One region of the Chamaesiphon sp. VAR_48_metabat_135_sub genome, then DNA from elsewhere that is predicted to be linked to it. Evidence: riboswitches for the same ligand, from Rfam matches in the RefSeq annotation. Region 1 holds a riboswitch; the other holds the start of a gene.

Evidence for each region. A riboswitch is a leader RNA that binds a small molecule or an ion and turns the genes downstream of it on or off. The one in region 1 is predicted to bind cobalamin.
Region 2: another riboswitch for cobalamin. It lies ahead of RMO55_RS16840 (DUF1636 domain-containing protein); the one in region 1 lies ahead of cobG (precorrin-3B synthase).

What each region holds. Positions count from the first base shown of each region.
Region 1 covers NZ_JANOJV010000059.1:5,839-14,011, forward strand. Annotated here, with positions in the region: gene RMO55_RS04465 (Crp/Fnr family transcriptional regulator) at 1-280, opposite strand, end outside; gene RMO55_RS04470 (hypothetical protein) at 395-1,381, shown strand; gene cobI (precorrin-2 C(20)-methyltransferase) at 1,573-2,283, opposite strand; gene RMO55_RS04480 (precorrin-8X methylmutase) at 2,415-3,071, opposite strand; gene cobG (precorrin-3B synthase) at 3,061-4,509, opposite strand; cobalamin riboswitch at 4,570-4,716, opposite strand; gene RMO55_RS04490 (hypothetical protein) at 4,854-5,042, shown strand; gene RMO55_RS04495 (HD domain-containing protein) at 5,178-5,735, opposite strand; gene RMO55_RS04500 (TMEM165/GDT1 family protein) at 5,837-6,010, shown strand; gene RMO55_RS04505 (hypothetical protein) at 6,079-6,201, shown strand; gene RMO55_RS04510 (alpha/beta fold hydrolase) at 6,295-7,143, shown strand; gene RMO55_RS04515 (LysR family transcriptional regulator) at 7,309-8,173, shown strand, end outside.
Region 2 covers NZ_JANOJV010000242.1:676-8,848, reverse strand. Annotated here, with positions in the region: gene lysA (diaminopimelate decarboxylase) at 1-82, opposite strand, end outside; gene RMO55_RS16865 (KTSC domain-containing protein) at 388-792, shown strand; gene RMO55_RS16860 (cytochrome P450) at 899-2,245, shown strand; gene xth (exodeoxyribonuclease III) at 2,242-3,033, opposite strand; gene RMO55_RS16850 (hypothetical protein) at 3,288-4,142, shown strand; gene RMO55_RS16845 (hypothetical protein) at 4,206-4,649, opposite strand; gene RMO55_RS16840 (DUF1636 domain-containing protein) at 4,636-5,049, opposite strand; cobalamin riboswitch at 5,072-5,223, opposite strand; gene crtH (carotenoid isomerase) at 5,425-6,963, shown strand; gene plsX (phosphate acyltransferase PlsX) at 7,109-8,152, shown strand.

The DNA.
Region 1 (8,173 bases):
CCGCGCCTACAAAACCCAGGAAAGTTTCATCGCCACTTTGAAGCTGAAACTCTGTCGGGGTAATATTTTGATGTGGATATGCTGGTGGACTTGCTTCGGCTCCTCCAGTCAGGCGGATCGTACCACGCTGAACCAAATAGAGTAATCCCGATCGAGTCGGGATCTGAGCATCCTTAGAAAATGTGCGATAGCGATAATGTTCTTGCGCCCAATCTAGCAATCGGTGCCAGGTTGAGAACGAACGAGTATTGTTTTTTGGTGGGGTAGATGATGAATGCATAACAAACCAGCAGAACGGCAGATGATTTTCAATGATTCTACATGTATTTTGATGTAGTGAATCATTTTTATTTTAGTCTGGAATGTACTTGACTTTTGAGCGCGAGGTTTAGGTGTGAAGACATTTCCTTTGTCAGACCAGATCGTACTACCATTGGCACCTGCAATTGAGGGAACAATTGCCGATTATTTGCAGTCGATCGCTCAGGAACTTTACGTAAGCTTATCAACTAATTGTGACAGTGCAAATACTGGGTTCCCGCAAGATTTGTTTTGGCACGAGGATTTGGGTCGAAACGGCGTAAAGAGCGACCGTTTTACCGCATCGATCGGTTGCGTGCCAACACTACAATACCAGTATGTCAGCCCGATCGCACATCGACTGGCAACAAAATTAGGATTAACACCGTTGGAAATCTGTCAACGGCTCCAACCACTCAGCCATTCAGTAGCAGTTAATCCTCGCGATCGCCTGGATCTGTACTGTTGGTATAATGATTCTGGCTATATTTACTTTCAGCTCGCACCAGAAACGATCGCGATTTGGCTAAATTATATTCATGACTTGCCACTAGACATACAGCTAAATCAAGATCTATCGCCTGCTTCTGTCAATATTGCCTTGTACGCTCACGATCGATGTTGCTCGCTCCTAGCATTGGCACAAACCGAAAAATTAGTGACAATTAGCGATAATTGGCAGATTGAGAGATCTGATAAGCCGATAAACGCGCGCAGTTGCCCTGAAAATCACTTTACAGCAGCGTTAGCCAGCATTTTCGAGGAACCAGCCGAGCAGCGACTAATTCATACTTTAATGGAAGTTTTAGATGGCATCTACGATCGCCGTTCGCAGTTGCAACCCGTGCGGCGTGTCGCTGCTTCAGGAAGAGCCATAAATTGGGCTAAATTAACGATCGATCTAGCTGAAAGCTGGTTGGAATTTCATCGTCATTGTCGGATTTTTGGCGATCTCACCCGTCGAAATCCTCGTCTAGCAATTGCGCGATGTGAGTTAACGGCGATCTCTCGTCGTTATTTACAGGTTTTATTGGAGCATTATTTAGGAGTTAGATTAATCGATAATCGCTCGAACATTTAAACCACATATTAAAATTATTGAAAGCTCGGAATTATCGGCTCCAAATCTTCAGCACAAATATCGCTTAATTTAGCGGCGGTCGATCGATCGAGGTAAAATAAAATCATTGCTTGACAATTATCGATCGAATAGAATTGATAATTAATAATTGGGTTTTTAGGATGGGGATTTAGCAGACTCAGGAGAGATGATTAAAATTGGGTTTGACTGGGAACAATAATCATCGAGAAATAAGGAACATTGCGCGGATCGACATCCTCGATCGAGATAATCCGTTGATCTATACTAGTTGCCCGTTCGATATATTTAGCGCGATCTAATAAATCTAGATCGGTTAAGATCTGACGAACTTTTTCAAAATGACGACGGAGCTTGATAATTGCTACCGCGTCAGCGTTGATTAATTGTGCTGTTAACACTTCTACAGATAAAGTTGCCGAGAGGATGCTGAAAATATCGTTACGATAACATATCGGTGCCCCGATCGCCGCCGCCGCACCCATTGGGGACGCTACTCCTGGCACGATTTCGGTGATAAATCGATCGGCTAAACGGGTAAATAAATACATAAACGAACCGTAAAATAACGGATCGCCACAGCATAATACTACGACATCTCGCCCCGCCGCTAAATGTGCCGCGATCGGTCTAATTGCATCGGCATATAATTCTTGAGCTGCGTCAGGATCGAGGGCGCGGGGGAAGTGAAAACAGACTTCGATTTGGTTGCCAGTCAGATAAGGTGCGACAATCGATCGAGCGATACTTTCATGGTCGTTGGCTGCTTGATAAGCAACGACAGGAGCCGATTGCAATAGGCGAAACGCCTTGAGCGTCAACAATTCGGGGTCGCCAGGGCCAACCCCAATCCCGTATAATCTCCCTGTCTGAATTGCAACCATTATGCTAAGTTGTTCCTAGATATTTACCAGTTAATAATTAGGTTAGTAGTCTGCGGCGTATAGGATTCGGGGTTCGGCAATTTAGATCGCAACTATTCACTATTCACCATTCACCATCCACTATCCACCAATTATTCCTGCTCCATCGCTAGTGCATTAACCGCAGCCGCAGCCATCGCACTACCGCCGCGTCTGCCGTGAATTGTCAGAAAAGGCACCCCTCGACTATCTGCGGCTAGAGCAGCCTTGGATTCTAACGCGCCGACAAAACCGACGGGAAAACCTAGAATTAGGGCGGGTTTAGGTGCGCCTTCATCAAGCATTTCCAATAGTCGAAATAGAGCCGTCGGTGCATTTCCGATGGCGACTACCGAGCCAGCTAAATAGGGTCGCCATAATTCTAGGGCAGCAGCCGATCGAGTATTCTCTAGTTGGGCTGCTAAATCTGCTACCTGCGGATCTGGGAGCGTACAAATTACTTGATTATTTACAGGTAAGCGTTTCCGCGTCACGCCATCTGCTACCATTCGCGCATCGCACAAAATTGGTGCCCCGTTGGCTAAAGCTCGTCGTCCGACACGAACGGCATCGATCGAGTAATCCAGATCGCTGACTATATCAATCATCCCACAAGCATGGATCAGTCGCACTGCTACTGAATTGAAGTCCGCAGGTAAGTTGTCTAATTGTGCCTCCGATCGAATCGTAGCAAAAGATTGACGATAAATTTCCGCCCCATCACGAACATAATTAAGGGGTGCTGGAATGGTGGTAATTTTAGACGGCATGAAGTATTTGTTGCAGTTGGGCTAAAGATTGACGACTGGTAAATGCTCGAAAAGATTCTTGGGGATTGAGCCGATGATCGTGATAGGTATCGATTAACTGACCGATCGCAATCGGGACTCGTTCTGGGGGCAAAATATCGCTCGACTCCTGTTCTGCTTCGGCTGTAAGCCCAGCAATCGACAGCCGATAGCTTCCAGATTGTTCGGGGTTTGGTTGGTGCCCCCAGAGGGTGATATCGGCGCGATCGTGTTGGGCACAAGATTTGTCACAACCACTGAAATGGATATTCAGAGGTCGATCTAGACTAAATTTAGCTGCTAAATAATTAGCTAGATCGATCGCATCAGCCTGAGTATCTGTAGCTGCAAATTGACAACCAGTCGCACCTGCACAGGCTCTTAATAAACTACTGGGATGGTTTGCTGTCTGTACTAAACCTAAATCGGTAATTAATTCCTGCACCCTCGCCAGATCCCGCTCATTAATGTCGGGGACAATAATATTTTGCCAAGGAGTCAATCGAATATGCCCACTGCCATACCGAGCGGCAATTTTACCCAAACCCTCGATTTGGTCGATCGTCCATCGTCCCAACGGTAACACTATCCCCAGGTAATAAAAACCCGTTTGACTTTGCTGATGTACACCTAAATGACGATCGCCATTTTCTCCGTACGACTCTCGATCTGGAGCGAGGTTTTTAAAAATAAACCGCCTGGAACCCGCTAATTCTCGTTGGACAATCTCGCTAAACCCTGTCAAACCCCAGTGACGAACTACATCTCTCAGACGTGGTTTTCGCCGAGCATCTCCACCTAATAATTCAATTCCCTGTCGATAACTCTGAGCGATCGCCACCAACATCGGCAAACATTCAGCTAGGGTTAATCTTACCCCCACAGGTACAGGTGCGTCGCCGCGTTCGCCGATGCCTAAATGTAGACTAAATCCGTTATCACTAACAGCTAACAGCGTAATATCATTAGGTCGATCGATAATTCCAACAGTTCCACCACCATCAACCCCGACACTAAATTTAGTCGATAACACGCCTAATTCGGGATGGTGAGTTAAATACTCATACCAAGCTTCAGCCAATGGACGCACGTCAATTAATTCCTGCGCGTCAAACCCCGTCGTCGGACTTAGCATCATATTGCGGATACCATCTACAGCAGGATCGATCGCCGCCAAACCACAATCGGCTAATCTAGTTAATAAATCTGGCGCGAGATCCTGCGCTAGTCCTCGTAACTGTAAATTTGCCCGATTTGTTACCTGAAGATACTCTAACCCAGTTGACTCTAATAACTGCGCGATCGCCAAACACTGAAATTCATTGAGCACTCCACCAGGAATTCGCAACCGAGTCAACAATCCATCCCGAGCGACAGCAGGATGATAAATATCTGGACAGATAGATCTTTCGACAGACAATGAATTTAACTCCTTCCCCATGCGACGCAAGGAATAGTGGATTTTTAGAGTACCGATTGGGCACACTCAACCTCAGGATGCGGTATTCTGACTCGAAGCAATTGCTTCATCACAGTTGCGGCACAGTCCTGGATTTTCACCAGACTTCCCCGACCCCCAGTTAGACCAATTTACCATGACATCGTGACATCGGAACAATCCCACTATTGCCCCGTCACAGACATTAAATCCACATTTTGCGGTAGATAGTTCGGAAACCTCCATAATTTATCTCTTTGAGAACGGTGGAATTCAGGCTACAATTACTCCTAGTGTGAGTAAGTATAAATAACTATTCTAAAGCTATGTCTTCCAGCCCACTAACCCTCGTCGATCGTCCTGTTGAATCTGCTACCTCCGAGCACGAGCAGCAAGTTGCTAAATTGACCAAGGCTCTATATCCAGTCGATAGACAAGAGAAGTTTCTCGAACTTCACGCAGAAGTTGAGATTCTGTTCTCTCAGTTACAAGCTCTCCAACGGGTGCGCGTGTAGTTTTTTCATCAAGAAGAATTTTCCCATCATCTAAAATAACAACTCTTTAAATCAGCGAACAGAAAGCGATCGACTAAATTCGATCGCTTTCTGTTTTAAGAGGATGTTTGGAAAGTATAGCTTGCTACTTAGACCCTAGAGAATCCCCCTGTCTTGTTGCGCTTTATAGTTTTGGATTTTTTCTACCAATCTTACCGAGAGAAAGTGACTAGCAGTATGTAATCGACTGTGAATCTCGATCGCTTCGTCACGATACTGGATAATTTTTGCTCTCGTCCAATCAGGTGGTGGCGGCTGAAGATTGCTAATCCGATCTGCTAATTTTACCATCGAAATCTCGATCGGTTGTTGTCCGATGCGATCGAGACTATCAACTAATTGTTGTGATTTCTCTAGCTCTAGATTTTTGCTCAAAGCAGCAACCCCATCGGCAACTCTGATTCCAAAGATCGATTCAATCTGCTCGTAGCTAGTATCTGTATCCTCGATTGTGTCATGGAGCAAAGCGCACTGGATCGCCAGATCGCCATCAGATCCAGGTTCGGCATTGAGCGCGGCAATAATCTCCATACTCACGAAATTCAAGTGCATCAGATACGGTAATTCAGTACCTGGATACAACTGTCCCCGATGAGCCTCAGCAGCAAAGCGACAAGCTTTAATATATATTTCTCGATCCCAATCGGATTTCATTTTTACTTTTATTACTAGAAGGGGTTGAGGAAGCAATTGTTGAAGGCGAACGCAAATTCCGGCAACGGAATACTACTTGGAAGATTTTGATAGAAAGTTGCGTGCTAACATTTGTTGCCGAATGGGGCGATCGTAACCAGTTTGCTACAATTACACTGGCTGCATCCAAAGACTCGATCGGGGTAATGTTAGGTAGTATTGTCGGTCATACGATCTGTGCGTTAATTGCTGTAATTGGCAGTAGAGCGATTGCTAGTACTCGGTGGCGTAAATAACATTACTATTTCGTAAAAGCGGGGAGCGGGGAGCGGGGAGCGGGGAGAGTGATTAGAACAAGGACTAAATGGTGGCTTTATTTCAGCCGCTCAGTACTAGTCATATTTTCGAGCGTACCATTACTATAATTGGTGGATTATTATTTATTTTACTGGCGATCGTGACGATCGCTTTTAATGGGAAAGTGTAAATACTCTCTTCGTTAGTATTTATATCGATACGCATAGATATTGATAAATATCGATATAACTGAAGACAAAACAGCACATCTCCATCATTTATCGTGGCAAAAATCACCAAAACATTAATTAAAGTCGGTTCGCTAGAATGGTGCTATCGAAAACTTTCCCCTGTTGGCTGGGAAAATCCCCAAACGGCGATACTGTTGCATGGATTGCCCTCTCAAAGCTTGACATGGACTGGATTGATGCCACCATTAGCCGAGCAGGGGATTCGGACAATCGCGCCAGATTGGATTGGGTTTGGGAATTCTAGTAAGCCGGAAGCACGAGATTTTGCCTACACGCCAGATGCCTTTGTTGCCGCTTTTGCGGAGGCGATCGACACTTTAGACCTCGATCGAGTTTCCCTAGTCGTTCAGGGCTTTCTAGGCAGCGTAGGGATACAATATGCGATCCGTTATCCAGAGCGTGTCAACAAGTTAGTTATCCTGAATGCACCGCTAACTACTAGTGTGAAATTGCCCTGGAAAATCAAACAATTGGGTTTACCTGTCGCAGGTGAAATGCTCACTCAAGATCCACTTTCAGTCGAGCGGACTTTAGAGGCTGGCTGTAAATGTATCATTGAGGACAAGTATCTCGAAGTCTATCGTCAACCATATCTCAAGAGTTCGATTCCTGGTCGATCGCTACTAGCGACAATTCGCAATCTTAGACTAGTTGAATCCCTGACAGAGATTAGCACAGGACTGCCAAAATTAGATATCCCGATCCAAATATTATGGGGTATGAACGATCCCTGGCTCGATCTTGCACCAGCCGAAGCATGTGTCAAATCTTTAAAACACGGGGAATTAGTCACTTTGCCCACCGCCGCACATTATCCTCAGGAACACTGGTATGCTGAGATTAAAGCACCACTAATCTCATTTTTGCGCCGTCAGGTTTAGGCGTTAGGTTTTAGGTTTTAGGCTTTAGGGCTAGAAATCTTAATTTAAACGTTAATATTCGTCCAATATCTAAAATCATCTCACCCAGGAAATAAGTACCGACTGGTATGGTAATGTCAATGGAAGTCGATAGTTTATCGCTACTAATCTTACACGCTCACTGCTATGTCTGACCTGCCTTTCACTCTGGATCAGTTACGGATTCTCAGGGCAATTGCTGCGGAGGGAAGTTTTAAACGCGCCGCTGATAGTTTATATGTGTCGCAACCTGCTGTCAGTTTACAGGTTCAGAATCTCGAACGTCAATTGGATGTGCCGTTATTCGATCGCGGTGGCAGACGGGCGCAACTGACTGAGGCTGGGCATTTGTTGCTCAGTTATGGGGAGAAGATTATCACACTGTGTCAGGAAACCTGTCGGGCGATCGAGGATCTCCAGAATCTCCAAGGTGGTACTCTAATTGTGGGCGCATCGCAGACGACCGGTACTTATCTACTCCCTCGGATGATTGGCGTGTTTCGACAAAAGTATCCCGATGTCTCGGTGCAGTTACACGTTCACTCTACCCGCCGCACGGCTTGGAGTGTGGCAAATGGACAGGTAGATTTGGCAATTATCGGCGGCGAGGTACCAGCGGAGTTACAAGACTCGCTCGATATTCTGCCCTATGCTGAGGACGAATTTGCCCTGATTTTACCGAGTAACCATGCTTTTGTAGGGATGAAGAGTATTCCGAAAGAAGATCTGTATAAACTCCAGTTTATTTCTCTCGATGCTCAATCGACAATTCGCAAAGTGATCGATCAAGTTTTAACTAGGTGTGGTATCGATCCCAAACGGCTAAAGATCGAGATGGAACTCAATTCGATCGAAGCGATTAAAAATGCCGTACAAGCAGGCTTAGGTGCAGCCTTTGTTTCTTCTTCAGCGATCGAAAGAGAGCTGGAAAATGATACATTACACCGAGCGTATATCGACGGTGTGTCGATCGATCGAATGCTGTCGGTGATTGTCAATCCCAATCGCTATC
Region 2 (8,173 bases), on a different contig from region 1:
TGTGCTGGTTGGGCGATGCGTCGGGAGTCTGTGCGGGCAAATACTGGCGACTGGTGGGGTGAGTTGCAGAAATCAATACCATTGGACTGTTTGAAATACGATCTGGATAGTTAAATTATAATAGGACTAACTACGCTCCATGTGCAGAGCAAGAAGTAAAGATGTCTAAATTTGCGGCGGCTGCACCGTTGAAATCGATCGTGTTTGGGGGTGGAGATTTTGACTAGCGGACGGTTCATGCTCAGAGCCTTAATACGTAAAAATACAGCTTGACTGGCGATCGAAATTTCTTTTTAATATAATAGTACTATCAAGGCTCGATTCTCCACGGGAGAGGCTCCGCCAACGAAACTGACAATCTCACTGCTAGCGGGAGGATAAAATTGGATGAAACTAAGTAAAATCGATTTAAGCAGCTTAAAAGCGATCGCTCACGATCTTGATGGACTCAAACTGCTAATCGAACGCGAAGATAAGATTGAGTATATTGAAATTCCAGCTCCACTAGCTGCTTACGAGGGATTGCAACTGCTCGATCGAATTATCGCATCGCCAGCGGAGATTGCACCTAGTGAATCGATTGAGATGTTGTCCGCATGTTCGACGATGGCAGCTCAAGTCGGCTACGATTACGATCGGGAAATCTTGCAAATTGAGTTTAATAATGGCTCGGTTTACCAATATTTAGAAGTAGAACCAGAAATTTGGGAAGATCTTCAATCTACTGATTCGATTGGTGGCTTTTATAATCAGGAAATTAAAGGTTACTATCCATCGGTAAAAGTTGAGTAATTGCGAGTTAAATTATTTTCAATGGTGATGAATTTATGAGCTAAAACTTTAGACAGGAGTTCTTATAAATTGGCGACTAGACACGAACAACTACTGCTGCAACAAAATGACTTTGCCACCAACCATTAACACGCCTAGTTCCATTCAGCTCTGGCAGTGGATTGCTAACCCACTCAAGTATTTAGATAACTACGATCGGCAGTGTGGCGATCTGTTCTCAATTAACATGTCTGGTGGATTAAATCAAGCCATATTTATTAGCAATCCACAAACAATTCAACAGGTATTAACTAACGATACTAAAGAATTTTTGTCACCTGGCTCATCCAACCAAATTTTAAAACCTTTTTTGGGAGAGCGTGGCGTAATCTTATTAGATGGAACCGAACATCGTCAACGCAGACAGTTGTTAATGCCCCAGTTTCATGGTGATAAAATTCGGGTTTATACAGATCTGATTTGTGAGATCGCTCGAGATGTAGTTAAGCAATGGCAAGTTGGCGAAACTATTAATGTCCGAGCGCAAATGCAGTCAATTTCGCTATCAGTAATTCTACAAACTGTATTTGGATTATATCAAGGCGAACACTACGATCTGATTCGCGAGGGGTTAATTCAAGTTGGATCTTTAATTGACTCGCCACTTAATGCTAGCTTCCTGCTAATTCCAGCATTACAAAAAGATTTAGGAGTTTGGAGTCCGTGGGGACGATTTTTGCGCGATCGAGCGGCACTCGATCGATTAATATATCAGGTAATTGCCGATCGTCGTCACGACAATCGACCAGATCGCTCGGATATTTTAAACCTATTAATTGCTTCCAAAGATGCCGATGGAAATGGGATGAGCGATCTGGAGTTGCATGACGAACTGATGACGATGCTATTTGCTGGACATGAAACTACCGCAACGGCGTTATCTTGGGCAATTTATTGGATTAATTATCTACCCGAAGTTAGGGAAAAATTAATCGCAGAAATTGCCACACTAGGCACAGAACGCGATCCAATTACGATTAGCCGACTACCTTACTTAAATGCAGTGTGTTCGGAAACTTTACGGATTTATCCAGTCGGAATGCTAACATTTCCTCGCATTACCCAGGCACCAGTATTGTTGCAAGGATATGAACTCCCCGCTCAAACAGTCGTTGTTGGCTGTATTTATCTCACCCATCATCGTGAAGATCTATACCCCGAACCCCATCTCTTTAAACCAGAACGCTTTTTAGAGCGTCAATTTTCTACCTATGAATATCTCCCCTTCGGTGGTGGAAGTCGTCGCTGTATTGGGATGGCGTTAGCACAATTAGAAATGAAGTTAGTTTTAGTCGAAATATTTTCCCATTCTCAACTCGAACTTACCGGAAAATTACCTGTTGTACCTGCTCGACGGGGGGTAACATTAGGTCCTAAAGGGGGTGTGAGTATGAAGGTATTTTCTAAAAACTAAAACTCGACAATTACGGGGGCATGATCGCTGGGCTGGACTAATTTGCGGGGTTCGATATCGATCGAACAACTAGTAGCTCGATCGAGTAAATCTGTTGTTAAATAAAGATGATCGATGCGCCAACCACGATTGCGCTCAAATCCCTGTTGGCGATAATCCCACCAGCTAAAATGTCCACCTTCATTAGTGAATTTACGAAAACTATCTTGCAACCCTAAATCGAGTATCGATTTACGTAATAGTTCTCGTTCTGTTGATGTTGCCATAACTCGATCTTTAGCACTAGTTTTGCTATGAATATCGATGTCTTCGAGGGCAATATTAAAGTCACCACAGACGCAAATTGACTGCCGACCAGACTCAATTGTGGTTTTTAAATACTCACCTAATAACTCTAACCACCGCAGCTTATAGACGTATTTATCGCTACCAAATAGATTTCCATTCGGCACATAGAGATTGACAATTTGGACACCATCGAGATTGCCTGTAATTACCCGCTTTTGTTCGTCCAAATCTCCGACAGCTTCTGGGGCTAAGATACCACTAAAACCGCGACTGACGTTAGTTAATGGCTGCTTGCTAAATATGGCAACACCATTGTATGATTTCTGGCCAGAGATATAAGCATGATAACCGCAAGCTGCGATCGCTGCGATCGGAAATTGCTCGTCCACAACCTTGATTTCTTGAACGCAAAGTACATCAACAGGATTTTGTTGTAGCCAATTAGTTACGATATCTAGTCGCGTCCGAATCGAGTTAACATTCCAAGTAGCAATCTGCATTAGGTTTTAGGGATTTATGATTAGAGATTTAGACAGTAGAGCAGAATTTTGATACTTAATTACTTAGGATGCTCGATCGATCGCTAGGCAATTCTATGACCAGAGAAAATTATCGACATTTTCAATTCTATTGGCTATAAAATTATCACTCAAACTCTAAAAATACCCGGCACTCGATCGAGAATTGCTGCATAATATGGGTAACATAATAATAATGCACTTACTCCTGGTACATCGCGTCTCGAACAAATTATATGCGTAGCGATATCAATATGACCGCGAAGATCGATCCGAGCCTCGAAGAACAGCTTACCAAATTTGCGAGGTCTCGGCAAACTGGAGTCTGGAATCATCTAGATAAACAACAAGTTATTAGCGATATTCGAGATCGACTCAATAACCCTTACCAAATTCAACAGGGTGAACAACCTTTTTGCGGCCCTGCTGCGGTAGTATTTGAACTGATTCGCAAACAACCCGATCGTTATATCGATATCTGCCAAAATCTATACGAGCAGGGTAGTTTTGATGGCTATACCAAAAAAATCGTCGCGGCGGGCAGATTGTGTCGTAGTTATGGCAATCTGAGAATGCCCCAAGTTGATTGGATGCTTCTGGCTACCCTCCGCGATTGTGCCAATAAAGTCCTCCCCGTTCATCCGAAAGCGCCAAAAGTTGTCCGCGAACTTGGCGGTATTACCAAACCTTGGGAAATTAGTGGCTGGGTGCGAGAATTGCTCGGATATTCCCAGGCGAAATCTCATCCCACGCCACTAGCTGGCGAATTTCGCGCACTGCAGGAAGCCGACAGCTCGATTAAAGCTGGTGGTGTGGCTTTTGCGCTAATTAATTCTCAAGGCTTACTCGGCACCAATTCTTTCCTTGCTTCCCGTTTTCATCGGATTTATCCAAATCATTGGGTCGCAATTTCGGGTAATATCTCGATTCTCGGACCGAGCGGCTACGCCAACGAACCATCAACGAAAATAACTAAAAATAAGCAGAGTAGAGTTAATTTTGATATCTATTCTTGGGGTCGAAAAATTCACGTTAATACTGACACAGCAACAATCAAAGATTTTTTTTGGGGTGTAACCATCGGTAAGTAAGTATGGTCAGATCTGGGGATAAACAAAGTAATTAGGCCGGTTGTGAAGTTGGGGTAACTTTGATCAACTTAGTTGAAATTCACTCCATCGCTGACAAATTTGGTGATGACAATCTGGCGGAGAAATTTTCAAGCTTTGACACCAGCCGATATCTAAATTGACACCAGACTCATTGGCGTAGCCTCTTTGAAAGAGAATCGCAAAAACTAGTTCGGTCTGCGGTTGATAATTAGCTACAGCAGTTAAGATCGGATCGATCGATCGATCTGGGACCAGCCATTCTTGTAAGTAAATGGATAATTGCTGCTGGGGAATATAGCGAAAATTGAGGTTTGGCTCTTGTATATCTCCCCAATGATGGTCTGAATCGTCCATGAGGTCGATCTCGCTACTAATAACTACGAGTCCTCGATCGCAATTTAAGTAGCCTTGCCAAGCCTGATAGCCAATCCACAAGAAGTTTTGGGCGAAGAAATTGGTGCGGCGAGAGCGATTATAATGCCGCATGGGTAGGGGTAGGAAGAGTGAGTGGGGGAATTTTGGCGAGGATACCTTGTTTGAGTGGTGCGGGACGTTCTGCCCAGGGCAAGATGCCAGTGGGATGCTGATAGTATTTTTCAGCACAGTCCAAAATATTGCTCAACGGAATACTCGGATCGTTGGTAGATACGTCGCCAAATAAATAGGTATGCTTCCCCGCTGCGGCAAAAGAAATCGCACACGATCGACTACAAGCACTCATACAACCGACAGATTGTAGGGGAAACTCCGTTGCTAAATCCCAACTTTGATGCAATTCTTGCAATTCTTGCAGCAGCAACTCGCCCGCGCTCGTACCAATCCGCCGACCATCTTCCCACTTACTACCGCAAGTGGTACAAACAAATAGACAATGTTGTGGGTTCACCTAATACCTCGTAGGTTATATTGACCGATATGTAGCTTCTGGCGGGCGTTCTGACTTTATTGATGCTAAGTTTGCATTCAATTACAGTTGCGGGACAGTGCTGGATTTTCACCAGGCTTTCCCCATTACTTCGATTGGCTGTTCCCCGATCGAACCAGATGCGAGATTTAATTATACAGGTTGTGAGGTTGGTTGTGGGAAATTTCTGGCGTTGCTGGGTCGGGGTTTGGGATTCGGGATTCGGGGTTCGGGATTCGGAAAAAGCTCACTAGACAGCATGGTAGAAGTTTCCCGATCGAGGGGTATCACTGTCAGGATAGAAAGACGATAGAATTGGATAATGTGTGACTTTGTTTAAATTTTTTTGATTCATTTATGACTGTGACTGCTATTACTGAAACTGATGCGTCGCTTGGCGATAGAACTAATTTTGATGCGATTATTATCGGTTCGGGAATCGGCGGATTGGTGACGGCTACTCAGTTGGCGGCTAAGGGTGCAAAAGTATTGGTATTGGAGCGGTATCTGATTCCAGGTGGCAGTGCGGGATATTTCGATCGACAGGGATATCGATTTGATGTCGGTGCTTCGATGATTTTTGGGTTTGGGAAGCAGGGGACTACGAATTTATTGACTCGTGCTTTAGCTGCAGTGGGAGAAAGGATCGAGACGATTCCCGATCGAGTGCAGGTGCAGTATCATTTACCTAACGCTCTAGATATTAAGGTTCATCAAGATTACGAGCAGTTTTTACAAGAATTAATTGCGAATTTTCCAAATGAAGCAAAAGGAATTCGACAGTTTTATGATGAGTGTTGGCGGGTATTTAATTGTCTGAATGCGATGGATTTATTATCGCTAGAGGAATTGCGATATTTAACTCGTGTCTTCTTTCAACATCCGGCGGCTTGTCTGGGTTTAGTCAAGTATTTACCTTTGAATGTCGGAGATATTGCGCGTAAGTATATTCAAGATCCAGATGTACTTAAATTCATCGATATCGAGTGTTATATTTGGTCGGTAGTCCCTGCGGAAATGACTCCGATGATTAATGCGGGGATGGTATTTTCCGATCGACATTATGGTGGGATAAATTATCCCAAAGGTGGAGTCGGACAAATCGCTCAAAAGTTAGTCTCTGGATTGGAAAAAGCTGGCGGTAAAATCCACTATCAATCGCGGGTGACGAAAATTATCACCGAGCAAGGTAAGGCTGTCGGGGTAGAATTGGCAAATGGCAAGACTTTTCGCGCCAAACGGATCGTATCCAATGCCACCCGCTGGGATACTTTCGAGCAACTATTGCCAGCGGCAGAAATGCCCAAGCAGGAGCAGAAATGGCAGGAACGCTATCAGAAGTCGCCCGCCTTCTTGAGTCTACATTTAGGTGTAACTGCAAGTGTATTGCCTGTTGGTACTGAGTGTCACCACGTACTGCTCGAAGATTGGACGCAGATGGAAGAGCCAGAAGGAACGATTTTTGTTTCGATTCCCACTTTACTAGATCCGAGTTTGGCACCTGAAGGACATCATATCATCCATGCTTTTACACCCAGTTGGATGAGCGATTGGCAAGGTTTAACGCCCAGTGAATATCAAGCAAAAAAAGAGGCACGAGCGGGAGTAATGCTCGATCGATTGGAGCGAATTTTCCCTGGTTTGAACGTGGGTTTAGATTTTATGGAAGTTGGTACTCCCCGCACTCACAGACGCTTTCTCGGACGCGCTGATGGCAGCTACGGGCCGATTCCGCGCCGGAAGTTACCAGGATTATTAAATATGCCTTTCAATCGCACAGCGGTGCCTGGATTGTATTGTGTCGGAGATAGTACTTTTCCAGGGCAAGGGCTAAATGCTGTGGCATTTTCGGGGTTTGCCTGCGCTCACCGAATTGCAGCAGATTTGGGGCTGTGAAGATTAAATTTAGGGTAGGGAAGTGTGGGGTGTCGAAAAAGGACGCTTGCGTCCAAATCCACCATCCACCATCCACTATTCACCATCCACTTGGGTTAATAGCCATATTCTGGTAGAATTTTGAAGGTTTCTATCAGTGGCATCAATGGCTTCAACTCGCGCACGCATCGCACTAGACGCAATGGGTGGGGATGATGCACCCGCAGCCATAGTCGCGGGTGCGATCCAAGCCCAAACAGAATTAGCAGATGTAGATGTATTGTTAGTAGGCGATCTGGAGCAAATTCAGGCTTGTCTAAATCGGCATCCCAACGCTCCCAAGATCGAAATCGTGCCCGCCGAAGGTACGATCGAAATGCATGAAGAACCATTGGGTGCGCTGCGGCGCAAACCCAAGGCTTCGATTAATGTCGCGATGCAACTCGTCAAAGAGGGTAAGGCTGATGCGGTAGTTTCGGCTGGGCATTCTGGGGCAGCAATGGCAGCAGCATTATTAAGATTAGGACGTTTGCGGGGGATCGATCGACCTGCAATTGCGGCAATATTTCCGACTAATCGAGCAGATAAATCGGTGGTGATTTTAGATGTCGGCGCGAATGTCGATTGTCGCCCCAAATATCTCGAACAATTTGCGGTGATGGGTTCTGTCTATAGTCAATACGTGCTAGGTGTGGAAACGCCAAAGGTTGGCTTGCTGAATATCGGTGAAGAAGAATCCAAAGGTAACGAGGCTGCCGTTAAGGCACATGAAAGCTTGCAACAAAATCAGCATATCAACTTTGTGGGCAATGCTGAAGGGCGCGATGTCCTCTCAGGTAACTTTGATGTAATTGTCTGCGATGGTTTCGTCGGCAACATCTTGCTCAAGTTTGCTGAAGCTGTCGGCAATATCGTCGTGCAGATGCTCAAGGAAGAGCTACCACGGGGGGTAAATGGCAAAATTGGTACAGCTCTACTCAAACCCAATCTCCAACGCCTGAAGAAGAGAATCGATGCCGCCGAACATGGTGGTGGTTTATTATTAGGAGTAGAGGGGGTCTGTATTATTAGTCATGGTAGTTCGGATGCATTCTCGATCGCCAATGCCATTCGTTCTGCTAAAAGTGCTGTGGATAAAAATGTTATCGCTCAAATTCAGTCTTCCACCCGCGATAAATCACCTAAAGAAGAACCTGTCGCTAGTGACTAATTTCTAGTTATGTTGGGGTAA